3 regions of the Cupriavidus sp. 05L310 genome follow, and region 3 is predicted to be linked to each of the others. Evidence: predicted binding sites of a transcription regulator. Region 3 holds the regulator's gene; each other region holds the start of a gene.

Region 1 (9,965 bases), on a different contig from region 3:
ATGCGGAAATTGGTGCTCACGCTGCCGATCTCCTCGGCATGCGCGGCCGGCGCCAGCAGCGCCAGCGCCGCTAGCAGGCGCATCTGGCTGGTATGCATGCGTGCCCCTTCCACCTCAGGACACCTTGCCCGTGATTTCGTCGTGCCGTTTTTCCATTTCCTGGCGAAGCTGGCGGCGCAGCTGGGCCGCGGCAAAGCGCTGGCGCTCGACTTCGTCACGCGGCACCAGCGCCGGCACCTCGGCCGGGGCGCCATTATCGTCCACCGCCACCATGGTGAAATAGCAGCTATTGGTATGGCGCACCAGCTTGCTGCGAATGTTCTCGGTGATGACCTTGATGCCGATCTCCATGGAGCTGCGCCCGGTGAAATTGACTGCTGCCAGGAAGGTCACCAGTTCTCCCACGTGGATGGGCTGGCGAAATACGACCTGATCGACCGACAAGGTCACGACATAGCGCCCCGCGTAGCGGCTGGCACAGGCATAAGCCACCATGTCGAGATACTTGAGGATGGTGCCGCCGTGCACATTGCCGGAGAAATTGGCCATGTCCGGCGTCATCAGCACGGTCATGGAAAGCTGGTGGGACAGGTCGTTCATGATGAAATCCGGAATCTGGAAGCGGCCGGGCGGACCCGCGAAGCGGGTCGAAAGGCTGGTGCCGACGATCGGCAGTTTAACCCGGAACGGGCCCCTTGCCTTGTGGCGGAGCACGTCCCGGCGCACCCCGGCGCCAACAAAAAAGCGGCCTTTCGGGCCGCCTTCTTATCAGCGCTCAAGGCGCGGACTGCTTACTTCTTCTTGTTCACAGCGTCCTTGAACCCTTGGCCGGCAGAGAACTTGACCGTCTTTGCGGCCGGAATCTTGATGGTCTCGCCGGTACGCGGATTGCGGCCGGTACGCGCGGCGCGCTTGCCGGAGCTGAAGCTGCCGAAACCCACCAGCGTTACCGAATCACCCTTGGCAACCGCCTTCTTAATATTGTCCAGAGCCGCATTCAGTGCGCGCTCTGCCGCTGCATTGCTCAATTCGGCGTCCGCGGCGATGGCAGATACCAGTTCACCTTTATTCATGGCTGATTTCCCTTGTTGGTCGTCTTGATCGGAGTGTCTGCCACGCGGCAAATTACCGATCGGCGCAGTCTAATCCGCGCTTTACGCATTGGGCAATCCCCAGTGGCACCAATGCAACGAAAAAAGCCGCAAATCCTTGAGTCAAGCGCCTTTGCGGGGAATTTACCCCCCTTTTCCGCCCTTTCAAATGCGCCCGTTGAGGCTAGGCAGAATTCGAACGCGCGTACGGGCGACGCGCATCCCTTGTGGCGCGATGCGGCTTTGCTTCGTCCGCTCGCTACCACCGCCGGTGCGATGCGCGGATCACAGGCGGCGGCATGCCCCGATTCTGGGCAAGAGCGGTGCAATCTCCCATTATGGTGCATGGGTGTGAGAGGGCTACGCCCCAAATCAATGCGGTGCATCATTTTGGCGCAGGCTTTTGCCTGTCCCCACAGGGACTGCAAGGCGATCGCCCTCGCTGCTATCAACGGGGCAGCCCCCGCAGGCGCGACAATCCGGTGCAAAAGCACCCAACACGGTGCAGATTCCCCGCCAAGATGCCCCACACTGGAATGCTTTTTGCATACCAGTGCTCCCATTTTGAGCACGAGGAATGTATGGACAATTGGAAAAGCGGCACCGACGCCCTGTTCATCCTGCTGGGGGCGATCATGGTGCTCGCTATGCACGCGGGCTTTGCGTTTCTTGAGTTAGGCACGGTGCGCAAGAAGAACCAGGTCAACGCCCTGGTCAAGATATTGGTGGATTTCGCCATTTCCACCATCGCCTATTTCTTCATCGGCTACACCGTGGCGTATGGGGTCGAATTCTTTACCAGCGCCCATGAACTGGCGCAACGAAGCGGCTATGAACTGGTGAAGTTCTTTTTCCTGGCAACTTTTGCGGCCGCCATTCCCGCCATCATTTCCGGCGGGATTGCCGAGCGCTCGCGTTTCAATCCGCAACTGATGGCAACCTTCGTCCTGGTTGGCCTGGTGTATCCCTTCTTCGAAGGCATCGCCTGGAACAACCGGTTCGGCGTGCAAGACTGGATCACCTCCGTCGCGGGCGTGCCCTTCCACGACTTCGCCGGCTCTGTCGTGGTTCACGCCATGGGCGGCTGGATCGCGCTGCCGGCAATCCTGCTGCTGGGCGCGCGCCGCGGACGCTACCAGAAGGACGGCCGCATCAGCGCCCACCCGCCCTCCAATATCCCCTTCCTGGCGTTGGGCGCCTGGGTGCTGGCGGTGGGGTGGTTCGGCTTCAATGTCATGAGCGCGCAGACCGTCGACAAGATCAGCGGGCTGGTCGCCATCAATTCGCTGATGGCCATGGCGGGCGGTACCCTGGCCGCCTGGGCGGCGGGCCGCAACGACCCCGGCTTTGCCTACAACGGCCCGCTTGCCGGCCTAGTGGCGGTCTGCGCGGGCTCGGACCTGATGCATCCGTTGGGTGCGCTGGTGACCGGGGCCATCGCCGGCGCGCTGTTTGTTTACCTGTTTACGCTGGCCCAGAACAAATGGCATATCGACGACGTGCTGGGCGTCTGGCCGTTGCATGGGCTGTGCGGTGCCTGGGGCGGCATTGCCGCCGGTATCTTTGGCAGCCAGGCGCTGGGCGGCATCGGCGGCGTCTCCCTGGGCGCGCAGACGATCGGCACGCTGCTTGGCATCGTCATCGCCCTGGTGGGCGGCACCGTGGTCTACGGCACATTGAAGAAGCTGGTCGGCATCCGGCTCGATGCCGAATCGGAATACAACGGCGCGGACCTGTCGTTGCATCGCATCTCCGCCACGCCGGAGCGCGAAACCAACTGGTAAGCCGCGGCGCGCAGGGGGCTTGCCCCCCCGCGCCATCCGCTGCCGCGGATCCCCGGCCGTTGGCGGCCAGTGGCGCGCTGCGCCCGTGGCGGCCATTTTGTGCTTGAACTTCCGCACGCGGCGTAGCAATAATGCGTTGCCCGCACTCGTGTCTTGCCCCCGATGCGCCCGGGAATCCGCTGCATGATGTTCGTTGCCCGTGTACCTGCCGAGCCAGCAAGGGAGAACCGCGATGGATGCTACAACGCTGCAGAAGCTTCAGGACGTAGTGATTGCCTATGCGACCGAATTCGGGATCAAGATACTTGCTGCCCTCGCCTTCTGGGTGATCGGCCGGTCGCTGATTCATTTCGTGGTGCGGCTGGTGCAGGGGGCGCTGGCCAAGCAGAAGGTCGATCCGACCTTGCTGCGTTACGTCGGGTCCATCGTCACGGTCACGCTCAATGTCGTGCTGGTGATCGGCATCCTGGGCTATTTCGGCATCCAGACCACCACCTTCGCCGCGCTGATCGCCGCGGCCGGCGTTGCCATCGGCATGGCCTGGTCGGGCTTGATGTCCAACTTTGCCGCGGGGGCTTTCCTCGTGGTGCTGAGGCCATTCAAGGTCGGGGATTTCGTCACGGTGGGTGGAATCACCGGCACGGTCAGGGAGATCGGCTTGTTCTGCACCACGCTGGATACGCCCGACAATGTCCTGACCGTGGTCGGCAACAACAAGATTTTCGCGGACACCATCCAGAACTTCAGCGCCAACGCCTACCGCCGCGTTGAACTCAAGGCGCAGCTGGCCGGCAGTACCGACCACATCGCCGCCGCCGCGCTGCTCAAGGAACGCATGGCCGCACTGCCCAACGTGCTGACTGAACCGCCGCCGGACGTGGAGATTCTCGAATTCAACCTGGTCGGCCCCGTCCTTGCCGTGCGTCCATACTGCCATACCGATCATTACTGGCAGGTGTATTTCGACACCAACCGCGTGATCCGCGAGAGCTTCGGCGAGGCCGGATTCTCCGCGCCGATGCCAGCCCAGCTGGTGGTGCTGCAAAACAGCGCGGCCACGTAACCGTGCCGAGAAAGGAGGCGCCGGAAGCGTGGAACCAGGCCGCCCCGCTACGCTACGGCGGCAGCAGTCAGCCGGCGCCGTGCGCCGGTTTGCCTGAACGGCCGAAGACGCGCATCAGTACCGCACCGGTACCGCAAATACCCATGACTACCGCCAGCGGCAATGCACTGCCGTCGCGCCAGAAGCTGACCCCGGCGCCGGCCAGGGTGCCCAGCCCGAATTGCAGCGTCCCCATCAACGCGGACGCTGTGCCGGCCCGCTGGCCCTGCTCGGCCATGGCCAGGGCCGACGCGTTCGGCAGGATGCATCCAAGGCTGGCGATAAACACAAAGAATCCGGCCAGCAACACCGGCAACGGCGCCAGTCCGGCCAGCACCGCGGCGGCCAATGCCAGGCCTGCCGCGCACGGCGCAACCAGGGCGCCGCCCAGCACGTGGTCAAGCGTGCGGTTGCGCACCAGGCGCGCGTTAAGTTGCGACATGCCAATCAAGCCCAACGCGTTGGCACCGAATACGAAGCCGTAATAAGAGGGATCGATGCCATGCAACTCGATCAGCACGAACGGCGACCCCGCAATATAGGCGAACATCCCCGCTTGCGCACAGCCGGCAGACAGCGAATAGCCGACGAAGCCCCGGTCTCGCAGCAGCTCGCCGTAGTTGGCGAGTACGCGGCCAAGGCGCAGTGGCATGGCATTGACGGTGTCGAGCGATTCTTCCATGTACCGGTGGACCACCCACAAGATCAACAGGCTGCTGGCGCAAAGCAGCCAGAAGATGGCGCGCCAGCCGAAGGCCGCGAGCACGGCCCCGCCAATGATGGGTGCCAGGATCGGCGCCAGGCCCATCACCAGCATCAGCGAGGAGAAGGCGCGCGCGGATTCGTGCGCCTCCAGCCGGTCGCGGATCACGGCACGGGCCATTACCATGCCCGCACAGCCGCCCAGGGCCTGCAAGAAGCGCCACAGCATCAGCGCCTCGACGTCGCGCGCGAGCGCGCATCCGGCCGCTGCGAGCGCATAGGACAGCAGGCCAATGTACAGCGGCGGCTTGCGGCCAAAGCGGTCGCTGATCGGGCCATAGAAGGCCTGCCCCACCGCCAGTCCCACCAGAAAGGTTCCCAGCGTGAGTTGCACACGCCCGATATCGACCCCAAGATCGCCGGCCAGCGCAGGGAAGCTCGGCAGGTACATATCAATCGAAAGGGGCGCCAGCGCAGTGAGCGAAGCGCATACCAGGAGCCAAATCGGGAAACGCGCGGACTGTGGGGCGCGGGCGGAGCGAGTCATCGAAACATCCTGAGGAACAACGGGGCGGCCGGAATGGCCACCTGCGCCAATGCGTCAGCGACGCGAGCGGCGCGGGAGCGGTAAGAAGCGTAATTGTTGCATAGCGTAACAAGCCGCGCACCCGACACGCCGCGCGGCGATGATGCAGGCGCGCATCCGCCTGGACGCGCGCAACTGTGATGACAGGCCCGACGGTGCCGGGACATGCCGGCGGCAACGGGCCTCGCCTCGCCGCGGATCGGAGGAGTGCGTGGCTTTCAACCGCAGTAACGCCAAGGGTACAATGCCAGCCTGTCGGACGCCCCGGGCGGACGATCGCGCAGCCCGACGCACCGCGGAAGCCCGGCCACCGAAACGGCTTCCGGCAACGTTTTCCTGCATGAGAACAAGATACACACTGCTTTCTGTCTTACTTACCCTGGCCGCCGGCGCGGCCGGTTTGCCGTGGGCGCAGCAAGCGCGCGCGGCAACGCCGCCAGTCAGGGCCGCCGCCTCCGCACCCGTCGTGGTTGACGAAGCCGATGCGCTGGCGCAAATGCTCAAGGGCGCGGCCACTGGCCAGAACACCGGCGCAGCGGGCGTACCGGAATTGCTGCGCAACACAGCGCGGCCGGACAACATACTGTCGCGGGCCTGCCGACAACTCAACGATGCGCTGCCCATCGAAATCGATGGCGAGACGCGCCTGCGCCGCTGCCAGTCGGTACCGGGCAAACACATCCTCTTCCAGCTTGAGCTGACCAAGTATCGAGGCCCCATGCTGGACCTCGCCAGCTTCGAGCTCAGCTATGCCGCGCCCCTGCAGCGCAATATCTGCGCCAACCGGGATGTGGAAATCCTGACCAAGCTGGGCATCAGCATGATGTTCCGCTATATGACGCGCAACGAGCGGGGCGAGCGCCGCGTGGGCGACGTCTACATCAACGCGCCCATCTGCTCTTCGGCGCTGCGTTAAACCGTTTGATTTCCTTGCCGCGACACCCTGGAGTGCCGGGGCCGGCGGGCGCCCGTTGCGGGCACCCGCTCCCCTCGCAAGACTCAGGCAAGCCGCGGCCGCAGCGGCACCACATTGGCAGCGCGCCGGGGCAACACACGGGTTTCCTTCCATCCCGAATGCGCCAGCGGCGAACCCCAGACCAGTTCATGCAGACTGGCCAGCGCAAAGGGATCGCCCAGCAGCACGTGCTTTTCGGCGGCGCTGAGGCCATCTGGCCCGGCGGTGAGAGCCTGGTGCACCAGCGCGGCATGTTCCTGTTGCGTGGCCTGCGGCTGTACCACCCGGGGCGAGCCGGTGGCGCACATCAATGCATTGGTCACGGGATCGACCACGGCATCGATAAATGCCGGCGGTTCGCCCGCGGCCTCGACGTGCTTCTGCATGGCGGCCATTTCGCGCGGCGGCGTGGCCTCCTCCGGCGTCACGAACAGCCTGGCGCGGCGCAGCGCACGGCCAAACGAAACCCGCGACAGCCACACCGAGAGCGGAATCGAGAAGGCCAGCGAGCCGACGATCGGCAGCAGCCACCAGACAAAATTTGGATCCAGCCACAGCACCAGTCCGCCCCATGCAAGGCCTAGCAAGGTATGCATGCCATGACGGCGAAATGCTTCGCCCCAGGTCGTCTCCGCATCCTCGCGCGGAGGCGATTTCCAGGTAATCCCCCAACCGCTGTATGCCGCCGCCACGAACTTGGTGTGGAACAGCATCCGGACGGGGGCCAGCAAGGCCGACATCACCACCTCGATCAGCATCGAAGCGACCAGGCGCAGCGGCCCGCCATAGTTGCGCGAGTCTTTCATCAGCAGCAGCACGCTGGCGACCTTGGGCAGGAACAGCAGCGTGGCGGTAGCCGAGAACAAGGCCAGCGCCTTTTCCGGATGCCACTCGGGCCAGGTCGGGAACAACTGGTAAGGCTGCGTGAAATACTCCGGCGGTACCAGTGCGTGCTTGGCCAGCATGATGGTGGACAGCACCAGGAACAGGAACCACAACGGCGCCGAAAGATAAGCCATCACGCCAGTGAGGAACACGGCGCGGTGCACCGCGTGGAAGCCCTGCTTCATCCACAGGCGGAAGTTCATCAGGTTGCCCTGGCACCAGCGGCGATCGCGCTTGACCTCGTCAAGCAGGTTCGGCGGCAGTTCCTCGTAGGAACCCTCGAGATCATAGGCAATCCACACGCCCCACCCGGCCCTGCGCATCAGGGCGGCCTCGACGAAATCGTGCGACAGGATTTCCCCCGCCAGCGGCCCCTTGCCGGGCAAGGGCGCCAGCGCGCAGTGCTCCATGAAGGGCAGGATGCGGATGATGGCGTTGTGGCCCCAGTAGTGCGATTCGCCAAGCTGCCAATAGTGCAGTCCTGCGGTGAACAGCGGACCGTACACGCGCGTGGAGAACTGCTGCACCCGCGCATACATGGTCTCGCGCCCCACTGCCAGCGGTGCGGTCTGGATGATGCCGGCGCCGGGGTTGCCTTCCATCAGCTTGACCAGCGTGGTCAGGCATTCGCCGCTCATCACGCTATCGGCGTCAAGCACCACCATATAGCGGTACGCACTGCCCCAGCGGCGGCAGAAGTCGGCCACGTTGCCGGTCTTGCGCTTGACGCGGTGACGGCGCCAGCGATAGAAGATTCGGCCAAAGCCATTGACCGCGCGGCAGGTTTCCATCCACGCATCGGTCTCGGCGGTACGCAGGTCCGGGTCGCCGCTGTCGGACAGCACGAAGAAATCGAAGCGCGCCAGTTCGCCGGTGCGCTCCATCGACTCATAGGTCGCGCGCAGCCCGGCGAAGACCCGGTTCACGTCCTCGTTGCAGATCGGCATGATGACTGCCGTGCGCGCTTCCTCCGCGATGGGTCCGTCCACCGCTGCCGAACGCGAAATCAGATGGCGGTCGCCGCCCTTGGCCAGCACAAGGAAACCCATCATCGCGGTCCAGAAACCCGCGGACACCCACGAGAACAGGATAGCGAAGAGCGCCAGCACGGCGATCTCGAGCGGGTCGGTGCCGTGATAAGGCAGCACCTTTGTCATGAAGTAGGTGGCCAGTGCGGTCTGCCCGGCCACTAGGCCAAGCAGCACCCAGCGGCGATGCGCGCCCGCGGGATGCCACTTGCCCTCGGCGTCGGGACCATCGTGCAAGGTGTCCCAGGTTTCAGGCACGGGTGGGCGGCCAAGCACGCGCCGGCCCAGGTTGCGAAGGAAACCGGTGACGATGTGCGGGGGCCATGCCCGCGGCACCATCGAGCCGCGCTCGGGGGCCGGGCCGGTGTCGATATGCACGGTGCCATCGGCGCGGCGTTGCACCAGGGGCTCGCCCGCCGCTTGCGGGGCGCCGTACGCGAGATTGAGGCGACGCCCTACCGAACCGTAGGTAGCGCCCGCCGGCGACTGGCCAGCGTCTTTAGCCGCGAGTTTTTGCTGCAGCGAATGAATGGCCGATTCGGGATCCGCGTCATCGCCGCAAGCGACATTGTTGAGAAGCTCGCGGCGCAGGTCTGGAGAGACCGGCACGCGATCGAGATAGCGCTCGCATGCCGCCGGGGCCGTGCGCTGCTTTAGCCTGGGGGTAAGATGTAGCTCCACGTCTCGGATAGGGTTGTATTGCCGTTGCGAAGATAGCCGCGCAATTCGACCGGTTTGTTTTCGTCCTTGCGGCGCACGACCATCGTCATGCGCCAGCCGCCGGTTGCTTCATTGCGCTGCGTCGAAGTGTTCAGCAGCTCCCCGTTGCTGTCGGCCGAGATCACCGGATCGATCCGGGTATCCGCAGCCAGTTTCTTGAAGACTGGGCCTTCAAAATCCACCACCAGCGAAAAACTGGTGTCGTCCTGCTTGCGGCTCAGCCCCTGGCCACGCCGCGTTTGTGTCACCCACGACAGCGGCGGCTGTTTTTCGCCGTCCTTCTGCCACAGCAGGCGATATTCGAAATCGAAAGCTTGTTTGGGCTTGGGTGGGTTGTCGGGCACCCAGTACGCCACGATGTTGTCGTTGGTCTCGTCCGGAGTCGGGATCTGCACCAGCTCGACCCGGCCCGAACCCCAGTTGCCCTTGGGCTCCACCCAGGCGCTCGGGCGGCGCTCGTACCACGCGCCGATTTCCTGGTAATTGCCAAAATTGCGGTCGCGCTGCATCAGGCCGAAGCCCTGCGGATTGGTCGCCGCGAACGAGGTCACCAGCAGGCGCTTGGGGTTGCTCAACGGCCGCCACAGCCATTCGCCTGTGCCGAGTTGCACCGAAAGACCGTCGGAGTCATGCACCTCGGGCCGGTAGTCCTGCACCGCCGAAGGCTGGTTCTCGCCAAACAGGTACATGCTGGTCAGCGGCGCCAGGCCAAGCTTGGTGACGTTCTCGCGCATGAACAGGCGCGACTTCACCTCCATGGCGGTTTCCGCGCCCGGCCGGATCACGATGCGATAAGCCCCGCTCATGCGGCGCGAATCCATCAGGGCATAGATGGTCAGTTGCTTGTCCGCCGGTGAAGGCCGCTCGATCCAGTATTCGACGAAACGCGGGAACTCCTCGCCCGAATTGAGCGCGGTATCCACCGCCAGGCCACGCGCCGACAGGCCATACCATTGGTCCTTGCCGAGCGCACGGAAGTAACTGGCGCCCAGGAAGGAAACGACTTCGTCCTTGCTCTTGGCGTTGTTGAGGGGATAGAGCACCCGGAAGCCGGCGAAGCCCAGCGGCTTGAGCTTGGCGGCATCGACCTTGTGCGGGCCATAGTTGAAGGC
Region 2 (9,965 bases), on a different contig from region 3:
GTCATGCACGTAGCCGCGCGCGCCATCCCAGCCACTGCCGGCCGGTTCGTCGGATAGCGCCGGCACATAGCGGAAATTCGGATGCGCGTCGGCCAGTGCGCGGAACGCCTCGTCGTAGTACAGCTCCGCGCGATTGCGCGCGCCTTGCACCAGCGTGATCGGCAAGGTCTCGCCGGCAGCCAGCATGTCCAGGATCATCGCGCGCGGGCTGGACAGACCGGAACCGCCCGCCAGGAACAGCATCGGCACCTGCGCGGACTTGCGTACGAAGAAACGGCCGTAGGGCGCCGAGAAACCAAGCTCATCGCCCACCGCGAGCTGCTCGTGCAGGTAGGCCGTAGCCTGGCCGCCTTCCACGCGACGCACATGCAGTTCCACCAGGTCGTCACCCGGACGGTTGGCCAGCGAGAAGGCGCGCGGCTGTTCGCAGCCGGGCACCCGCAGGTTGAGGTACTGGCCGGCCTGGAAGGCGGCGGCATTGCCGTCCTTCACGCGCAGCCAGATGCCGCGGATGGTGGGCGTCAGCGCGCGGGTCTCCACCACTTCGGCGCGGTAGTCCGCCAGCGGCAGCCCGAGCGAGTCGGCATCCTCCTCGATGTCGGCCTCGATCACCATGTCGGACTGCGCGGTGGCGCAGCAAGCCAGGCACTGGCCGCCGTCGCGCTCGAAGTCCATCAGGGCGAAGCTGGACGCTTCGCCATGCTCGAACTCGCCCTCCACCACCTGCACCTTGCAGGTGGCGCACAGGCCGTGGCAGCAGGCGTGCGGCAGCCACACACCGTTGCGCAGGCAGGCATCCAGCACGGTCTGGCCGGGCGCGATCGGGATGGTCTGCCCGATCGGTTCAATGGTCAGGGAATACATCTTGTGTCTCCTACTAGCCTACTAGTCCTTCTGATCGTTCCAGCCACGGCGCCGGCTTAGCTGCAACTGCCGTCGATGCCGTCCAGCCCCGGCGTGCGGAAGCGGATTACTGCCTTGTGGCCCAGGCCGTTCTCTTCCAGCGTGCGGTCCAGGTCCGGCTGCCAGGGCGCGTTGCCGCGCAGCCATTCCACGCGGCTCCAGTCGATGCGGGCAAAGTCGGGGTGGTAGCCGTACACGCCGGGTAGCACGTTCTCCACGACATCGCGCAAACGCATCGACGGCGGAAAAGGCAGGCAATGCGGCGCGCAGAACAGCAGGTGGCGGTCCCAGCCGATGTACAGCAGGCGGTTGCCGTGGAACACGGCCTCGCGATCGGCCGGTTCGAACTCGTAGGGGCCAATGGATACGACGGACATGGTGGTCTCCTTATCTTCTGTCTCTTGTCGGTTGCGCGCTCAGGCCGCCGTGTCGGGCACGCCCTTCCAGGTGTTCCAGTTCTTCTGATCCTGCGACCCTTCGAAATCGAGGTTGTCCGCGCCGACGTTGATGCGGTACCACTTGAGCACATCGTCCAGCGAGGCGCCGCCGCAATTGCCCTGGTAAATCTGGTGCACGGGCAGCCAGGCCTGGGCGTACTTCTGCGGCTCGCCGTCGAAGATGTCCTTGCAGCCGTCCGAGCAGAAGTGAAACTGCATGCCGTGGTAGGTGCTCTCGCGGTAGCAGGTCTGGGTGGGATCGTCAGGCTCCGAGAACACCATCGGGATCTGGCAGGTCTGGCACAGCATGGGCAGCGTTCCGTTATAGAAGCGCTCGCCTTCCTGCTGGCGCTCCAGCCAGTAGTCGAGACGCGGCTTGTAGTAGCGCGCGAAGGTGTCGGGATACTTCTCCGTCAGCCAGGCCATTTCGTCCTGCTTGGGCACCCAGGTATGGAAGCCGGCCGCGGCGGCGTAGTTGTAGAAGGTGCCCCAGGCCTCGTGGGTGATGCGGTCCTTGGTCTTGGTGGCCACCTCGTGGTACTTGGGCATGCGCAGGCCGTAGCGCTCCAGGTCCTTGAACAGCGCGCCGCCGGCCTGCTCGAAGTACATCTCCCAGGCTTCGGCCCACGACATCACGCGCTTGGGCAGCATGTAGTCCATCATCATGCCGACCAGCGTGAGCAGGCGGAAACCGCGCCAGAACCATTTGTCCAGCCACTTCTGCAGGATCGGGATATTGTCCGGGTCCTGCTGGCACAGGAACTTCACCACCTCAAGGCCCAGCGTCATATGGCGCGATTCGTCGGACTGCGCGGAGAAGCCGAACGTCACCGTAGCCATATCGCCGTTGTAGGCCGCGCCCGACATGAAGGGCATGAACAGCAGGTTGGTCAGCACATATTCGAAGGAGAACGAGATCGCGGTGATGAACTCGAACGGCCCCGCGCTCATGGCGTCCTCGAAATAGGACTTGGGCACGGACAGGTACCAGACCCGGTCGTGCATGTGCTGCCACTCGCCGAAGCCGTTGAAGTACTTGTTGTAGACCGACAGCGTGTGCATCTGGGTCTGGGCATGGCGCAGCTCGTCGATCGACTGCATCTGCGCCGCGACCCGCGCACCGGCGCCGCGGAAGTGCCGCCCGAGATGGGCGTAGCCGCGGTGCGCCGCGTATTCCAGCGGGGTCACGCCGGTCAGGAACAGGCGCAGCGCATTCAGATAGCGCGGGTCCGAGACGTTGAGGTGGCCATTGTTCTGCACGAAGGAGTCGATGATGGCGTACAGCTTGCGCTCCTTCTCCGACTGGTATTTCCAGTAGGCGTCCATGGTCATGCGGAACGGGTCTTCCCACTTGTCCCAGTCGTGGATCTTGATGCCCTCGTACTTGTCGTAGGGAAAGACCTTGTCCATCGGCTCGTAGGTGGTTTCCCAGCCGAGGTCGCGGGTCATCGTCGCGTATTTTTCCCGCAGGTTCAGCTTCTTGCGTGCGTCCATGGTGTTCTGTCTCCGTTTTTCTTTGCGGTGGGCGGGCCGTCTCAGGCGTTCCAGTGCAGGGTGAAGGCGTCGTCGTCTTCGTCGATGTTTCCCGACAGCGAAATCAGGTTCAGGTGGATCTCCTGCAGGTCCCACTCGCGGCCGAGCTTTTCCGACACCAGTTCGCGCACGATGGTCAGGTGGCCCGGCGCATCGATCTTCACCATGGCGGGAAACTGCGACACCACGGCGTGCGGGTTGGCCTCGGTGATGGCTTCGATGATGGGACGGGTGTCGTCGTTGCTTTGCAGCGCGATATAGACGTTGGCGGTCATGGCGGGCTCCTCAGGCGGCAAGGCCAAGCTTGTTCAGGCGTACGTCGAACTGCTCCAGGCACAGCGCGATCACCTGCTCGCCACCCTCGCCCAGCAAGGTGTCGGCCACCGGCACCAGCGCCTCGGCCACCTGCGTGCGCGCGGCGCGGGCCCAGCCGGACAGCAGCACGCGGTTGGCGTCGGATTCGGCAGCGGCGGTTTGCACCACCGAGTCGACCCAGCGCGCATGCTCTTCACGCCAGTCGTTCATGAACTCGGTCAGCACCGCCAGCCCCGTGCCGCAGCCGCGGACGATGGCGGCGTCGGCGTGCTGGTACACCATCGGGTAAAGCAGGCCGTCGAGCACCAGGTTCTGGGTAACGAAGGTCTCGAACCAGTCCTCGATCACGAAGCTGCGCTCGACCAGCCGGCGCATCGGCTGCCACGCGGCGCTCTCCATCCAGGCCACCTTGGCGCGCTCCAGCGCCACGCCGGTATTGCCGTCGAGCAGCATGCCGATGCGCGTCAGGTACTGGGCAATGCCGAGACGGTCCATCGCGCAGTAGGTGCAGGCCTGCGTGATGGCCGTGCCCCAGCCGTAGTCGGCGCAATAGAAGTTGTTCATGTTGGCGCCCCACTCCACATGGCGCAGCGGCAGCAGGCCGTCGGCCAGGCGGTCCTGCCATTCGGCGGGCAGCGCCTGCAGCAAGCCGCGCTTCTCCACGAAGGCGAAGCTCTTCTCGGTGGCGTCCTGCTGGCGGCCGCGCGCCGTCACGTAAGCGCCGTAGAAGTACTGGCGCGGGTCCTTGAGCGCGTACCAGTCTTTCATCACGATGGCGGTGCGGCGCTTGTCGTAGATCTCGTGCTGCGGATCCCAGGTCGGGCGGTAGTGGAAATTGACCTCCGACTGCACGTCGTAGGTTGCCTCCTGGTAGCGCGAGGCGGGCTTGTCGCCGAAGCGGCGGGCCACGTGGCCGTAGGTCTGGCGCAGCGGCTGGATCTGCTGGGTCTTAATGTCGACTTGCATCGCTTTGGTCTCCTGGGTCTTGCTGTTTTTTATGTGGGGGGAACGGGTGCGCGGGGCTTGGCGTGCTCAGTCGTCCTGGCCGGCCACCGGAGTTTCCGGGGGCAGGAAGCGCACGTGGTTGACGCTGCAAAAAGCCTCGAACATCGGCTCGGGCATGATCAGCTCGACGTTGAGCTCCGGGTCGGACACGCTGAAGGCAAACTGCACGAAGCCTTCCGGCGTGCGACCGCCGACGCGGACGTAGCGGGGCGTGGCTTCAAACAAGGGGACCGACTGGTTGATCATGGCGCTGCTCCTTCGCTTGGCTTGTATGGCCTCTATTGCGAAGAGCGTGCCAGCGGATGCAAATCACGACGGCACAAGGGATCCTGGGAATCTTGCCGGACCGGCTTGCGCGTTTACCCGAAGCGATGCCCGCGCCATAGCTCTATCAATTGATGAAGATGGCGGCGACATTTGATCAATTGATCAAATGTCGCGCCGGGCGGTGGTTTGCGGGCAGTCGGCGGAATCGCGGTAAGGCTGCGGCGCTGCAACAGTGATGGGGGCGGGGGGAGGTTAGAGGTAGGAGGGGGAAGGGATTGCGGGCGCATGCGGCGCAACAACCGGATTGGTCACTTGCTTGGGGTGTGGATTGCTGACTGCATCAAATGATTAAATGGCTTTTGGGTGGTGGGTGGCGCGGTTTGTTTGAGCGGCGTTGGTTTTTGCACCCAACAGCTATACGACATCCCCCTGCGAGGGTGGTCGGTGTTTGTTTGAGCGGCGATGGTTATTGCACCCAAGTGCGTACGACATCCCCCTGCGGGGGACGCCGGTCACTCTTCTTTGCTTCGGCAAAGAAGACTAACGAGAAGAAAGCCGACCCTGCCGGGGGCAGAGCCATCAGGCTCTCGAATATCGATGATTTCGTCGTACAGCCCAGAGTGCCGGCGGGCTTCTGCCGGTACCGGCTTGACTGGCCACGATCCTGCCAGCTTCCGGGATTCGTGGTGAGGCCCCCGGTAGCAGACATCACTTGCTTCAAGCCGTCTGTCGCTCGCGTAGTGGCCGGCCACGAAGTTTCAGGCGGTCCGGTTCCGTCGTGGGCGCGGTGGCACCGGGTGATATGCCCCAGGCCTTCACCACCGCGCCCGCCCCACCACGAAACCATTGGCATGTGGTGTGTCGTGGTGGTCCGTGCCGGTAACGGCAGATGTGGGAATGGTCACCACACACGAGGTCAAGGGCATCACCACGAAACCCATGGATCATGCCATTGCGATGCCCTACAAGCTGGTAACGGCAGATGCCAGCAAAACTGCGGCCGTACGACGAAACCAGCGCCCCTCGCCCCCGCGATTGCTCTGCTCCCGGCAGGGTCGGCTTTCTTCTCGTTAGTCTTCTTTGCCGAAGCAAAGAAGAGTGACCGGCGTCCCCCGCAGGGGGATGTCGTACGCACTTGGGTGCAATAGCCATCGCCGCTCAAACAAACACCGACCAACCCAGCAGGGCGATGTCGTACGGCTGTTGGGTGCAAAAACCATCGCCGCTCAAACAAACAGCGACCAACCCAACCAAATCACCCCCCCTCCCCCCGAATCCCCCTCGTCTTCCACCGATACGCCAACTGCGGCCGCGTAATCCCCAACAACCGCGCCGCCTGACTCATATTACCGTTGGCGCGCTGCATCGCCGCTTCCATCAACACGGTCTCGACATCGCCCAGCGCGAGCTGCTGCTCGGCCATATGGTCAAGCAGCCCGTGCACCGCCGCTTCGCGCAGTTCCGGCAGCGTGCCCCTGACACCCAGGCGCGGCGCGGTGTCCATCCCCTGCGGCGCGCTGCTGGGCAGGAACAGGTGGTCCGCGGAAATCTGCCCGCCATTGCTGGCCAGGATCACGCCGCGCTCGATCACGTTTTCCAGTTCGCGGACGTTGCCCGGCCAGTCGTAGCGCCTAAGTTCCGCCAACGCGCGGTCGGTGATGCCGACGATCTTCTTGCCGTGGCGCGCGCCGTAGCGGGCAATGAAGCGCTCTACCAGCAGGCGGATATCGTCGAGGCGCTCGCGCAGCGGCGGGATGGTGACGGGATAGACGTTGAGCCGGTAGTACAGGTCCTTGCGGAAAGTCCCCTGCTTCACGGCTTCGGCCAGGTCTACGTTGGTGGCGGCCACCAGCCGTACGTCCACCTTGCGCGGCTCGGTGCCGCCCACCCGCTCCACCTCGCCTTCCTGCAGCACCCGCAGCAGCTTGGACTGCGCCGACGCCGACAACTCGCCCAGTTCGTCCAGGAACAGCGTGCCGCCATGCGCCCGCTCGAAGCGGCCGGGGCGCGACTGGTGGGCGCCGGTGAAGGCGCCCTTCTCCACGCCGAACAGCTCGGCTTCGATCAGTTCATCGGGGATCGCCGCGCAATTGACGGCGATGAAAGGCTTGTCGGCCCGCGCGCTGACCGCGTGCAGCGCTTGCGCGAAGCGCTCTTTGCCGACGCCGGTCTCGCCCAGCAGCAGCACCGTGACATGGCTTGCGGCGGCGCGCTGCAACAGGCCCCAGGCAGCGCGGAACCCGGGCGCGCTGCCCACCAGATCGGCGGGCTTGCCGTTGTTGCGCTGCAGGGCGCGCAGGTGCTCGACCTCGCTTTGCAGCTCCAGGATGGTCTCGATCACCGGGTCGGGCTGGTAGAGCTTTAGCACCTCGGCACCGTCCTCCCACGCTTCCAGCGGCTTGCCGACGATGCGGCAGTGATCGTGGCCGCAGGCGATGCACTCCACCTCGCGGTAGAGGATGGTGCGGCCCATCAGGGCCGAGGTATAGCCCGTGGCGTAGCCGATCTGCATCCAGCAGGCCGGCTCATCGACGATGCCGAACAACTGGCGGTGGACATCGCCTTCGAAGGAGTCTTCCCACAGGAATTCGCCGTCGTAGATGCCGGCGGCGATGTCGATATCCACCTTCACCGGGGTCACGCGCACCACGCCTTCGATGGTGTGCAGGCAGGGCCCGATCTCCAGCAGGCCGAAGTCGCTGTCGCCGGGGCGCAGCTTCTTCGCCAGTTCCGCGTCGCGCATGCCGGAATGGAAGCCCATGCGCATGAACAAGCCCCGCGCGCGCTCCATGCCCATGGTATCCACCAATTCCTTGCGCAACGCGCCCAGCGCGCCGGTGTGGATCAGGATCATGCGCTGCTCGTCCAGCCAGATGGAGCCCTCCTCCATGGCAAAGCGCAGGCGCCGCGCGAGATTGGCCAGGCCATCGCGCATGGTGGCCGAAAACTTGTCGGTTGAACTGCTCATTGTCTCCTCTCTTGGCGGCCTCGAAATCTTGGCGCGCGCGTGCTTTTTCTGGCACTGTATGCACATTATGTGCCATCGGCGCCCTCCGCCCGCGGCAGACGCCTGTCGCGCAGGCGAAATGTCGCCTATGCTTCCTTTACAGGATTCCCCTGCGCTTTCGCACTGCACCACAGACCATGGAAAAAACCGCATTTGTCTTCGCCGGCGGCGGCAGCCTCGGCGCCGTCGAGGCCGGCATGCTGCGCGAGCTGGTGGCGTGGGGCATCAAGCCCGACTTCGTCGTCGGTGCCTCCGCTGGCGCCATCAACGGCGCCTACTATGCCTGCAACCCGCACGTGGCCGGCACTACCCAGCTGGAAACGCTCTGGCGCGGCTTGCGCCGCGCCGAAGTCATGCCGTGGTCGTGGCGCAGCCTGTTCGGCATGTTGCGCGGGCAGCGCGCCCATCTGGTCGACTCCGCCGCCCTGAAGCGCCTGCTGTCCCGCCATTTCGGCGACATGCCGCTGGAGCGCGCCGAACTGCCGCTATATGTAGTCGCCACCGACATGCAGACCGGCGCGGAGGTAGTGCTGTCCTCCGGCAGCCTGGTCCAGTCGGTGCTGGCCAGCGCCGCCATCCCCGGGGTGTTCCCGCCGGTGGCACTGGGCGGGCGGCAACTGATCGACGGCGGCGTGGCCAATAACACGCCGGTCTCCACCGCCATCCGCCTGGGCGCCACGCGCGTGGTGGTGCTGCCCGCGGGCTTTGCCTGCGCGGCGCGGCGCGAACCGCGCGGCCCCATCGACCATGCCTTCAATGCGCTGTCGCTGCTGGTCGCGCGCCAGCTGGTACAGGACCTGGAGCGCTGGGCGGACCACGCGCATATCTCGGTCGTCCCGCCCTTGTGCCCGCTCGACGTCTCTCCGTACGACTACACGCAGTGCGGCACGCTCATCGACCGCGCGGCCGCCGCCACGCTGGCATGGCTCAACGCCGACGGGCTCAGCAGCCGGCATATCCCCGGCGCGCTGCACCCGCATTCGCACGACGAAGCCAACCCGAGTTGCGACTTCGATCCGAACCAGGCGGCGCAGCACGAGCACGGCCAGCACAAGTCCCACGCCGGCCACACCCACGCTTCCGCCTCGCCGTAAGCCGGCTTCCGCATTGGCGAATTGCGTGCACGGCAAATCCCGCGAATGATGCGGGATCTCTACTTCCCGGATGGCAGGCACATGAGCGCAATTCTCGAAGGCATCAAGGTACTCGACCTGACGCGCGTGGTGGCGGGCCCATGGGCCACGCAGAACCTGGCCGACATGGGCGCCACCGTCTACAAGATCGAGAAACCCGGCGACGGCGACGACACTCGCAAGATGGGCCCGTTCCTCACCGACGCGCAAGGCGCGGCCACCAACGACTCCGCCTTCTACCTCGCCTGCAACCGCGGCAAGCAATCGCTCACCATCGATATCTCCAGGCCCGAAGGCGCCGAACTGGTACGGCAACTGGCCGCGCGCTGCGATGTGGTGGTGGAGAATTACAAGGCCGGCAGCCTGAAGAAATACGGGCTCGACTATGAGTCCATCCGCGCGCTGCGCCCCGATGTGATCTATTGCTCAGTCACCGGCTTCGGCCCCGACGGCCCCTACGCCGCCCGCCCGGCCTACGACTTCATCCTGCAGGGCATGGCCGGACTGATGAGCACCTGCGGCCAGCCGGACGGCACCCCCGGCGGCGAGCCGATGCGCACCGCCATCCCCATCACCGACATCCTCACCGGCCTCTACGCCACCGTCGCCCTGATGGGCGCGCTCTATCACCGCCAGGCCACCGGCGAAGGCCAGTACATTGACGCCGCCATGCTCGATGCCTCGGTGGCGGTCAATGGCCACCTGGCGCTGGGCTACCAGATGACCGGCAAGCTGCCCCGGCGCGCCGGCAACACCAACCCGGTGGCCGCGCCCTCCGAAGTGTTCGCGTGCCGCGACGGGCACCTGATCATCGCCTCCGGCAACAACGGGCAGTTTGCCGCGCTGTGCAAGCTGCTTGGCTGTCCGGAACTCGCCGCCGATCCGCGCTTCGCGCAGAACGTCGACCGGGTCGCCAACCGGGAGACCTTGCGCGAAGCGATTGCCGCGCGTGTTGCCGGGCGGGGTTCGGCTGAATTGCTGGATACGCTCGAGCGTGCCGGCGTGCCTGGCGGGCCCATCAATGAGCTCGACGAGGTGTTCGAAGATGCGCAGGTCAGGCATCGCGGGTTGCTGGTGCGGTTGCCGCATGGGCGGGGGGTAGATGCGCCCAGCTTGCGCAGTCCGCTGCGGTTTTCGGCCACGCCGGTGGAAATGCGGTGCCCGCCTATGCTGGGGGAACATACGGAGGGGGCCCTTCGCGCTGAGTTGGGGCTCGGCGAGGCTGAGTTGGGAGGGTTGAGGGAAAGGGGGATTTTGTAGAGAGACTGGTACACCCTGACGGCCGCTTCGCATCACGTGGGCGGGGAGGCCCTGGCGGGCCTACCCGCCCACGTGGCGGGTGCCTAGCCTTACTTCGGCTGCGCC
Region 3 (9,965 bases):
GCGGCCTCCGCCAGCGGGCTGAGCAGCTCGCGCTCCATCTCGATGGCTTCGATCAGGGACGTGTCGTTGTATGGCGCATCGAGCGCATTGTCTGCAACGCCCGCAGGTTCGGCATTGGCCGAGAGGGTCGCCTTGTCGATACGCATCGACAGCGGGTGGCGCCGCCGCGTTTCCGAGTATCGCTGCACCAGCGCATCCGTATTGGCGGTCAGGAAAACCACCCGGACCTGGTGTTCGGAGGCGAGGTTGCGCAGCGTGCCGGGCAATTCGTCCAGCGATTCGCGGCTGCGGATGTCGGTAGCGACGCCAAGATGGGTGTAACCCTGGCTTGCGAGATACTGGGCCAGCGCCGGAATAAACTGAGCCGGCAGGTTGTCAACGCAGTAGTAACCTGCGTCTTCCAGTACGTTCAAGGCAACGGATTTGCCGGAGCCGGAGATTCCGGTGATAAGTATGATGCGCATAGCACGACAAGCATAACATCAGGTGATGACGCCGTCATGACGGCGAGGCGCCAACAAAAATGGCGAACCGAAGGGTTCGCCATTTTCGCATGTCCGCATGCTAAGTGACGCGGGGGCTTACTTGGAGAGGCACTCGCTCATGAAGGCTTTGCGCTCGTCGCCCTTCTTGCCGGTAGCGTCCTTGTTGCACGCCGTCATCTTTTCCTGCTGGCTGTTCTTGGCGGGAGCGGCGGCGGGTTTGTTGGAGAGGCAGTCGCTCATGAAGGCCTTGCGCTCGTCGCCCTTCTTGCCGGCGGCCTGCGTATTGCAGGCCTTCATCTTGTCCTGTTGGGAGTTTGTCGCCGCGGGCGCCGCCGGTGCTGCCGGTGCTGCCGGTTTTGCGGACGTTGCGGGTGCCGCGGGCGTTGCGGTTGCTGCGGCCGGTGCATTCTGGGCGAAGGCGCCGCTGGCGAAAAGCGGGGCTACCAGCACGCACATCGCGATCATTCTCTTCATGCTTGCTCTCCTGGCTGTGGAAAACTTCATGGCTGCTGGCCATGTCGGCGCGGCAACTCGGGCTGGGCTCAATGTCCATTACTGCACAAAACGGCCTGTGCCCCAAACGCGTTGACGACGGAAGCGCGGACGAATGCAATCAATTGAAACAGCCCAGGCACGGCGCTGGCTGCCTAGAGTAGCCGGCCCTGGCCCCGCGATGCCACATCGGCTTGCATCGCGGCGCGCTGGCGGTCCATGAAATCGCGCAGCGTGTCGATGCCGCGCAGGCGCAGGATGGTGTTGCGGACGGCGGCCTCGACCAGCACGGCGAGATTTCGGCCGGCCGCCACCTGGATCTTGACCATGTGGATGGGCAGGCCGAGCACATCCAGATACTGGGAATCCAGCGGCAGGCGTTCGAATTCGCCGTCGTTGCGGCGCACCAGCTGCACCACCAGTTTCAGCTTCATCTTCCGGCGCACCGCGGTCTCGCCAAAGATCGTCTTGATGTCGAGCAGGCCCAGGCCGCGCACTTCAAGCAGGTTTTGCAGCAGGGGCGGGCAGCGGCCTTCAATGAAATCGGGTCCGAGCCGGACAAAATCCACGGCATCGTCCGCCACCAGCCCATGTCCGCGTGAAATCAGCTCCAGGCCGAGCTCACTCTTGCCCAGGCCGGATTCACCCATCACCAGCACGCCCATGCCGAGGATGTCGAGGAATACGCCGTGCATGGTCACGCGTGGCGCGGAAATGCGCGACAGGTAGAGGCGCAGGTGATCGATCACCGCCGCCGAGGACACCGGCGTAGTGAACAAGGGCGTGGAGGAACGCGTGCAGCGCAGTTCCAGGTCGGGCGGTGGCTCCATGCCGTCGGCAATCACCAGGAAGGGCGGTTCCAGCAGGATCAGCTCACCCATCTGGCGCTTGCGCATCTCGTCGTCGAGACGCTGGTAATACGTGATCTCGGGCTTGCCCAGGACCTGGATCCGGTTCGGGTGGATCAGGTTCAAGTGGCCGACGAGATCGGCCGCGGAAGTGGCTTCACGTGCGAATTCGACATCGAACGCCCGGTCGGCGCCTTCCAGGCCGGCTACCCAGGAGAGTTTGATATCGGCTGCGTTGTCGTCGAAGATCGACTGCGAGGTGACGCCAGTGAGTTCCATGCGGGTGCTTTCAGGAGCGAGCTTTCAGACAGCGGGGACAATTGCCCCGCTCGCCTGCGTAAAGATCGCCGAGGCCGGTCAGGGGTGCCATTGCGTCAGCAACTGGTGCACGTCATCGGGGGTGGGCAGGGTAGCCAGTCCTTCGCGCATCTCGCGGTCGGACAGCAGCTGGGCGATCTCCGAGAGAATCTCCAGATGTTGCTGGGTGGCCTGTTCGGGCACCAGCAGGAAGATCAGCAGCGCTACCGGCTTGCCGTCGGGAGATTCGAAGGGGATCGGCTCGGCCAGGCGCATGAAGGCGGCAAGTGGCTGCTTCAGTCCCTTGATGCGGCCATGCGGAATGGCAACCCCGGCGCCAAGACCAGTGGACCCCAGCGATTCGCGGGCGAACAGGTTGTCGGTCACGGTAGCGCGCGCCACGCCATGGTTGTTCTCGAAGAGGAGCCCGGCCTGTTCGAACACGCGCTTCTTGCTGGTGACGCTGACGTCGAGGTTGATGTTGCCGGGTGGCAGCAATTTAGCCAAACGATTCATGTGGAATGCGCAGGGTTTTCTAGTAAGCAGGCCCGGGGCCGGGAGGCATCGCGCCGGGCAAAAAAGAAGAAAAAACCAAGGTCCGAAGTTTCACCGGGTGTCCCCCTGCCGGTGTCGGGCGTCTGGCCATTATAGAGCAGGCCCGCCCCCGCCTTGTGCATTGCAATACCCGATGCGCGGAAGCGGTGCCGCGTGCACGGAAAAATCGTTGAGCTTGAGAACTATGTATTGCACAGCATACACCGGTCCATATGCGTTGCGGAATCCCCCGCGTGGTCCCGGATGAGCGCCAGGAACGAAAAAGCCGCGCTATGGGCGCGGCTTGATTCCGGTTTCAAGGGAGTGACACCGGCGGCCCGGTCTGTGGGCCACCAGGCACGGTCATTGCTGCATCTGCGATGCGGCCATCTGATACTTGACCGCTTCGCGGTCGTGGCTTTGCACGCGATCCTTATGGCGAATCACCTGCCGGTCGAGCTTGTCGACGAGCGCGTCGATAGCGGCATACAGGTCTTCATGATGCGCTTCGACAAAGATGTCCTTGCCCTTGAGATGTAGATTGATTTCCGCGTACTGCCGCCGGTCCTTTTCTTTTGTATTGTCGACAGAGAGCAGCACACTTACGCCAATGACTTGATCAAAATGCCTGACGATACGCTCCAGTTTCGTTTCCACGTACTCACGCAGCGGGGGCGTGATGTCCAAGTGGTGTCCACTGATCTTGAAGTTCATAGCGTTTCTCCTTCTGAAAGAGTTGCACCAGGCAGGCGATGCAACTCGGCTACAAAGTCTTGCGGAGAGTAACTGCCGGAATCTTGAGCGCCTCGCGGTATTTGGCAACGGTGCGTCGTGCCACTACGAAGCCTTGCTCGCCGAGCAATTCGGCAATCCGGCTGTCGGACAAGGGATTCCTGGCGTCTTCGGCTCCTATCAGTTGCTTGATCAACGCACGAATTGCCGTTGACGAGGCCGCGCCGCCGGTTTCTGTGGATACGTGACTGCCGAAGAAATACTTCAGCTCGAAAGTCCCCATCGGCGTTGCCATGTATTTATTGGTAGTCACCCGAGAGATGGTGGACTCGTGTAAACCCAGTGTATCGGCAATCTCCCGCAAAACCAAGGGGCGCATCGCAATTTCACCGTGGGTGAAGAAGTTCTTTTGACGTTCGACAATAGCTTGTGCAACGCGCAATATCGTGTCGAACCTTTGCTGGATATTCTTGATCAACCAGCGTGCCTCCTGCAGTTTTTGCTGCAGTCCCGCAGCACCCGCATCGCCTTTTGCACCGCGCAATATCTGCGCGTACATGTCGTTGATACGTAGCCGCGGCATCACATCCGGATTGAGCTGCGCGATCCAGCCGCCATTCAGTTTACGGACAAAAACATCGGGCACGACGAAGTCGGCTTCGGGGCGGCTGTACGCATGGCCCGGATAAGGCGCCAGAGAGCGGATCAGTTCATGCGCCGACTTCAATTCCGGCTCGTCCACCTGCAGCGCTTTTTTCAGGCGCGTGTAGTCGCGCACCGCGAGCAGTTCCAGGTGATTGGTGACAATGGTCAGCGCCAGGTCGCGCTGCGGGTGCTTGATGCGGCGCAATTGCAGCGCCAGGCATTCGGCCGCATTGCGTGCGCCGACACCAGGCGGATCGAAGCTCTGCAGCAGGGTAAGGACGGCGTGGATCTCGTCGACCTCGAATTCAAGTTCATCCGGCAGTTCGCTGCAGATTTCCTCGAGCGAGGCGCTCAGGTAGCCGTCGTCGTCCAGCGACTCGACCAGGAAGATGGCCAGCCCCTTGTCGCGCAACGAAATTTTCAGCGGCGCGAGCTGTTCCATCAGATGTTCGCGCAGCGTGGGTTCGGCGTCGCGCAACTGCATCGGGGTCTTTTCGTCGTCGTCGCCTTGCGGGCGGCGGGCGAAGTCGTCGAGGCTCCAGTCGTTGCCGTAGTCCTCGTTGCTGTCGGAATAGCTGTCTTCGGCCTCGGGCGCGCCGTCGGGGCGGTTCTCGCTGGTGCCCTGGCCGTCGGCGGGCGCCGGCGCGGGAGCGCTCTGCATGTTGACCGAGCCGTCGGCGGCAACGCGCAACGGGCTGTCGAGCCAGTCGTTCTCGCGTTCGAGCAAAGGGTTCTCGGTCAGCGCCTGTTCCACTTCCTGCTGCAGTTCGAGCGTGGACAGTTGCAGCAGCCGGATCGACTGCTGGAGTTGCGGCGTGAGCGCGAGATGCTGCGAGAGGCGGAGCTGTAGCGACGGTTTCATGCGACCTATTTTATGCCCAACTTCCGTGCCGGTGGAACGGAAATTGCTATCGCTGATGACGCCGTGATCGTTGCAGGGTAAAAGGCGACACCGGAGCCACCTTGGGCACAAGGTCGCCGCAGCTGCCGCTTGCTGTGGCGCGCCGCGTTACATGCGGAAATTCTCGCCCAGGTAGACCTTGCGCACCGACTCGTTGGCGATGATGTCTTCAGGCCGGCCCGAGGCCAGCACGGCGCCTTCGCTGATGATGTAGGCGTGATCGCAGATGCCCAGCGTCTCGCGCACGTTGTGGTCGGTGATCAGCACGCCGATATTGCGCGCCTTGAGGAAGCTGACGATGCGCTGGATCTCGCCCACCGCGATCGGGTCGACGCCGGCGAAGGGCTCGTCTAGCAGGATGAAGCGGGGCGCCGAGGCCAGGGCGCGGGCGATTTCCACGCGGCGGCGTTCGCCGCCTGACAGCGAAAGCGCCGGATTGTCGCGCAGGTGGGCAATCTGGAGGTCATCGAGCAGCGTGTCCAGCCGGCGCTCGAGTTCGGCCTTGCCAAGTGGCTTGCCGTCCTGGATCTGCAATTCCAGTACCGCGCGGATGTTCTCCTGCACATTCAGCTTGCGGAACACCGAAGCTTCCTGCGGCAGATAGGACAGGCCCATGCGTGCCCGTTCGTGAATGGCCAGGCCGCTGATGTGCTTGTCGTCGAGCACGATGTCGCCCTCGTCCAGCGCCACCAGTCCCACGATCATGTAGAAGGAGGTGGTCTTGCCCGCGCCGTTGGGCCCCAGGAGTCCGACCACCTCGCCGCTCTTTACGTCGAGGGACACATCCTTGACCACCGTGCGCGAGCCGTAGCGCTTTTTCAGGTGGCGCACGACCAGCGTGCTGCTGTCCTTCAGGGTGGCGGGCTGGGAGGGTGCGGTTTGGGTAACGGTCATGAAGGCTGAATCCGTGGATCGGGCGACGCGGCGGCGTCAGGGATTGACGGGGGCGGGCGCAGGCTTGAGCGGCAGCGGGGCGCCGGCGGCGCCGCTGGCGGGTTGCTCCTGGCGCGGCGACAACACGGCGCGCACGCGACCGGACGGGCTGCCCGCCGTCGCGTTCTCCGTACCGCCGCTGGCGGTGTAGAACTCGTTGCGGCTGTCGTAGGTGATCACTGCGCCGCGGATCTCGTCGACCAGCTTGGCGCCGGCCAGCCGCGCCATGCGTGCGCGGCCGATCAGCTTGGACAGCTCCTGCTTGCCGTCATACTCGATGCGGTCGCCCCAGCCGTCGATGTATTCGTCGACGTTGTCGCGCTTCTGGCGGATATAAGCCTGCTTGCCGCCCTTGGACGTAGCCACGGCGTACTGGTAGCCCTCGGGATCGGTGCGCACTTCGGCCGCGTCGGATTTCAACACCATGGTGCCCTTGGTCAGCACCACGTTGCCAGTCAGCACATAAACCTGCTTGACGTCGTCATAGCTGGCGTTGTCGGCTTCCAGTACCAGCGGTTTCTCGCGGTCGGCTTTCTCCGCGCTGGCGGGCGCGGCCAGCGTGAGGCCGAGGACGGCTGCCAGCGTCAGCAAAGCGGCCGTGCTGCGGCGGCGACAGGACGATGTCGTCAGGAGTGAATTCATGTTGGCGTGATGGCGGTTGGCGCGGACGGCTGTGGCCCGCGGGCGGCTTCGTTTCCTGGCGGCTGTTTCCGGGCAAGGCGGGCGGGGCTGCGCGGGCGGCACCCGCCTGGGTACCGTTTGCGCCCGCTCGCCTGGCCAGCACTGCTTCGCTTCATCTGGCAACAGCCTCTCGGGTCTTTGTTATCTGGGCTACTTCGCGGGACTCGCCGGCGGCCCCGTAATAATGGTGCCGCGTACGTTACCCAGCAATTGTACTTCGCGGGTGACATTGTTGAAGATCAGCCCGTTTGCCGTCATCACCGACGGGCCGCGGGTCAGCTTGACGGCTTTGTCGGTCTTCACGATGTCATCGTTGATCAGCACCTGGAAATACTCCGAGGCGGCTGTCATCTGCGGATCCTTGGCCGGGTCCGGCCCTTGGGCACGCACGATAAAGGCATTGCCGAACAGGTCGATCACCGAGCCTGCCGCGTTCATCGTGCCGCGATCGGAGTGGCCCGTGACAGGCGGGCGGTCGATTTCGTAGGCGCGCATGGCCGGACGCGTCACTTCGTAGGTCTGGTCGTCCTCGAAGTGGATCATCTTGTCGCCGGTGAACCGCATCTTGGTGTTGCCGTCCTCGGCCAGTTCGGTGGCGGAGAAGCGGACCATGTAGTAATCGGGCTCATGCTTCTTGCCCACCGGCCCGGTGGCGGCTTCTTTCGGGGAATTGACCTGCACCAGCCAGAAAGTGCTGCCCGCCACTAGCGCCATCAACAGCAGCGGCAAGGCGCGCATTCCTAGCCGGCTCAGGGAGGACAGGATATCCCGCATAGTTTGTGGGTGCTCTCAGATGACCTTGGCGCGGGTCAGGTCGTGGATGTGCAGGGCACCGACCAGGCGCTGGTCGGCATCGACCACCAGCATCTGGTTGATGCGGTTCGCCTCCATGACCTGCACGGCTTCCACCGCCAGCTGGTCCGGCCCCACCGTATGCGGCGAGCGGTGCATCACCTCGCTGATGGGCACGGTCTTCCAGTCGCGCGGCGTTTCCAGCAGGCGGCGCAGGTCGCCGTCGGTGAAGACGCCGATCAGGTGGTCGTCCGGATCCACCACCGCGGTCATGGCCATGCCCTTGCGGGTGATTTCCATCAGGGCCTGCGCCAGCGGCGTGCTTTCGCGTACCTTGGGCACTGCGTTGCCGCTGCGCATGACGTCGCGCACATGGGTCAGCAGCTTGCGCCCGAGCGCGCCGCCCGGATGCGAGCGGGCAAAGTCTTCCTCGCCGAAGCCGCGCGCGTCCAGCACCGCCACCGCTAGCGCATCGCCCATCGCCAGCGCGGCGGTGGTGCTGGCGGTGGGGGCCAGGTTAAGCGGGCAAGCCTCTTTCTCCACACCGGCGTTGAGGTGGGCGTCGGCCAGCTTGGCCAGCGTGGAGGCGGGGTTGCCGGTCACGGAGATCAGCTTGGCGCCGATGCGCTTGACGATCGGCACGATCGACAGCAGTTCGGCGGTCTCTCCGGAATTGGAAAAGGCAATCAGCACATCGTCGCGCGTGACCATGCCCAGGTCGCCATGGCTGGCCTCGGCCGGGTGCACGAAAAAGGCCGGCGTGCCGGTCGATGCCAGCGTGGCCGCGACCTTGCGGCCGATGTGTCCCGACTTGCCGATGCCCGACACGACGACGCGTCCGCTGCAATTCAGAGTGAGTTGCACGGCCTGCGCAAATTCGCCGTCCAGGCGGCCCGCGAGGGCGGCGACGGCATCGGCTTCGATCTGGAGGGTCTCGCGAGCGAGCCGAAGTGCTCGATCCGCATTGAAATTAGCTATCATGGCGACGAAGTATACCAACGAATGCGATGGCGCTTGGGCTGTTCCTGGGATCGGGCGGCCGGGGCGGCTGCCGTGCTTGCCGCAATCCGCCGGCAGGGCCGCCCGAGCCGGGTTGTCCTGGCCCGGTGGTGGCGTACCCTGATCCTTCCGATGCACTCTCCGCTGGACCTGACCCTTGTGCTGCTGGCCGCCGCCGTGTTCGGCGTGGTCGCCTTTCGCATGCTGCAATTACCGCCGATGCTGGGGTACCTGGTGGTCGGCATCCTGATCGGGCCGCACGCGCTCGGGCTGGCCAGCGATACCGCGCAGACCAAATACCTGGCCGAGTTCGGCGTGGTCTTTTTGATGTTCTCGATCGGGCTGGAGTTCAGCCTGGGCAAGCTCAAAGCCATGAAACGGCAGGTATTCGGCCTGGGCGGCTCGCAGGTGGTGCTGTCGCTGCTGGTGGTGATACCGGCGAGCTGGGCCTTCAACTGGCTGTTTCCGCTGTCCTGGCAGGCTTCGGTGGCGCTGGGCGGCGCGCTGGCCATGTCGTCCACCGCGATCGTCTCCAAGATGCTGTCGGAGCGGCTGGAGCTGGAAAGCGAGCACGGGCGCAATATCATCAGCATCCTGCTGTTCCAGGACTTGGCGGTGGTGCCGCTGCTGATCGTGATTCCGGCGCTGTCGCGCGATCCCGGCGACATGGCGATGGCGCTCGGCCTGGCCACGGTCAAGATCGTGGTGGCGCTGAGCCTGATCTTTTTTGTCGGCAAGCGGGTCATGAGCCGCTGGTTCCATGTGGTGGCGGCGCGCCGCTCGCAGGAGCTGTTCATGCTCAACCTGCTGCTGGTCACGCTGGGCATGGCGGCGCTGACCGAGCGGCTGGGCCTGTCGATGGCGCTGGGGGCCTTCATCGCCGGCATGCTGATCTCCGAGACGCCGTACCGCCATCAGGTGGAGGAGGACATCAAGCCCTTCCGCGATGTGCTGCTGGGGCTGTTCTTCGTCACCATCGGCATGTTGCTCAATATTCACGTGGTGCTCGATCACCTGTGGCTGGTGCTGGTGTTGCTGATCGTGCCGATCATCTTCAAGCTGCTGCTGATCGCCGGCCTGGCGCGCCTGTTCGGCTCGCGCCAGGGGGTAGCGATCCGCACCGGCCTGGGGCTGGCGCAGGCTGGCGAGTTCGGTTTCGTGCTGCTTAACCAGATCGATGGCCTGAACCTGGTCGATCCGGTGCTGATCCAGGTCATCCTGGCCTCGATGCTGCTGTCGATGCTGGCGGCGCCGTTCCTGATCCAGTACAGCGACGCCATCGTGCTGCGCTTTGCCGCCAACGAATGGCTGATGCAGTCGCTCAATATGACGCGCATCGCGGCGCAGAGCCTGCAGACCGAAAAACACGCCATCATCTGCGGCTTCGGCCGCAGCGGCCAGAACCTGGCGCATATGCTGGAGCGGGAGGGCATCACCTACGTGGCGCTCGACCTTGACCCGGATCGGGTGCGGGAGGCCGCCGCCGCGGGCGACACGGTGGTGTACGGCGACGCGGGCCGGCGCGAGGCGCTGATCGCGGCGGGCCTGCACCGGGCGGCTGCCTTGATCATCACTTATAACAACACGCCCTCCGCCCTCAAGGTGCTGCACCACGTGCAGGAGCTG

Evidence for each region. Region 3 encodes sigma-54, which starts transcription at its own class of promoters, with help from an activator protein. Its sites were predicted from a motif close to TGGCANGNAANCTGCTTT; they were not measured.
Region 1: the regulator sigma-54 is predicted to act here: its motif matches at 1,624-1,641, upstream of AC1DS6_RS03700 (ammonium transporter).
Region 2: the regulator sigma-54 is predicted to act here: its motif matches at 4,474-4,491, upstream of AC1DS6_RS05010 (phenol hydroxylase subunit).

The regions. Positions count from the first base shown of each region.
Region 1 covers NZ_JBFTOX010000004.1:57,505-67,469, forward strand. The annotation lists gene AC1DS6_RS03685 (CreA family protein) at 1-98, opposite strand, end outside; gene AC1DS6_RS03690 (acyl-CoA thioesterase) at 115-600, opposite strand; gene AC1DS6_RS03695 (HU family DNA-binding protein) at 792-1,073, opposite strand; gene AC1DS6_RS03700 (ammonium transporter) at 1,673-2,875, shown strand; gene AC1DS6_RS03705 (mechanosensitive ion channel family protein) at 3,108-3,938, shown strand; gene AC1DS6_RS03710 (Bcr/CflA family multidrug efflux MFS transporter) at 4,006-5,226, opposite strand; gene AC1DS6_RS03715 (hypothetical protein) at 5,606-6,181, shown strand; gene mdoH (glucans biosynthesis glucosyltransferase MdoH) at 6,265-8,814, opposite strand; gene AC1DS6_RS03725 (glucan biosynthesis protein G) at 8,787-9,965, opposite strand, start outside.
Region 2 covers NZ_JBFTOX010000005.1:161,027-170,991, forward strand. The annotation lists gene AC1DS6_RS04985 (NADH:ubiquinone reductase (Na(+)-transporting) subunit F) at 1-864, opposite strand, end outside; gene AC1DS6_RS04990 (phenol hydroxylase subunit P4) at 921-1,280, opposite strand; gene AC1DS6_RS04995 (aromatic/alkene/methane monooxygenase hydroxylase/oxygenase subunit alpha) at 1,320-2,834, opposite strand; gene AC1DS6_RS05000 (MmoB/DmpM family protein) at 2,876-3,148, opposite strand; gene AC1DS6_RS05005 (aromatic/alkene monooxygenase hydroxylase subunit beta) at 3,159-4,154, opposite strand; gene AC1DS6_RS05010 (phenol hydroxylase subunit) at 4,221-4,439, opposite strand; gene poxR (phenol degradation transcriptional regulator PoxR) at 5,716-7,428, opposite strand; gene AC1DS6_RS05020 (patatin-like phospholipase family protein) at 7,605-8,561, shown strand; gene AC1DS6_RS05025 (CaiB/BaiF CoA transferase family protein) at 8,643-9,860, shown strand; gene AC1DS6_RS05030 (peroxiredoxin) at 9,950-9,965, opposite strand, start outside.
Region 3 covers NZ_JBFTOX010000016.1:59,070-69,034, forward strand. The annotation lists gene rapZ (RNase adapter RapZ) at 1-464, opposite strand, end outside; gene AC1DS6_RS13925 (PsiF family protein) at 582-959, opposite strand; gene hprK (HPr(Ser) kinase/phosphatase) at 1,133-2,104, opposite strand; gene ptsN (PTS IIA-like nitrogen regulatory protein PtsN) at 2,183-2,638, opposite strand; gene hpf (ribosome hibernation-promoting factor, HPF/YfiA family) at 3,020-3,370, opposite strand; gene AC1DS6_RS13945 (RNA polymerase factor sigma-54) at 3,420-4,895, opposite strand; gene lptB (LPS export ABC transporter ATP-binding protein) at 5,043-5,828, opposite strand; gene lptA (lipopolysaccharide transport periplasmic protein LptA) at 5,865-6,509, opposite strand; gene lptC (LPS export ABC transporter periplasmic protein LptC) at 6,699-7,322, opposite strand; gene AC1DS6_RS13965 (KpsF/GutQ family sugar-phosphate isomerase) at 7,338-8,321, opposite strand; gene AC1DS6_RS13970 (monovalent cation:proton antiporter family protein) at 8,472-9,965, shown strand, end outside.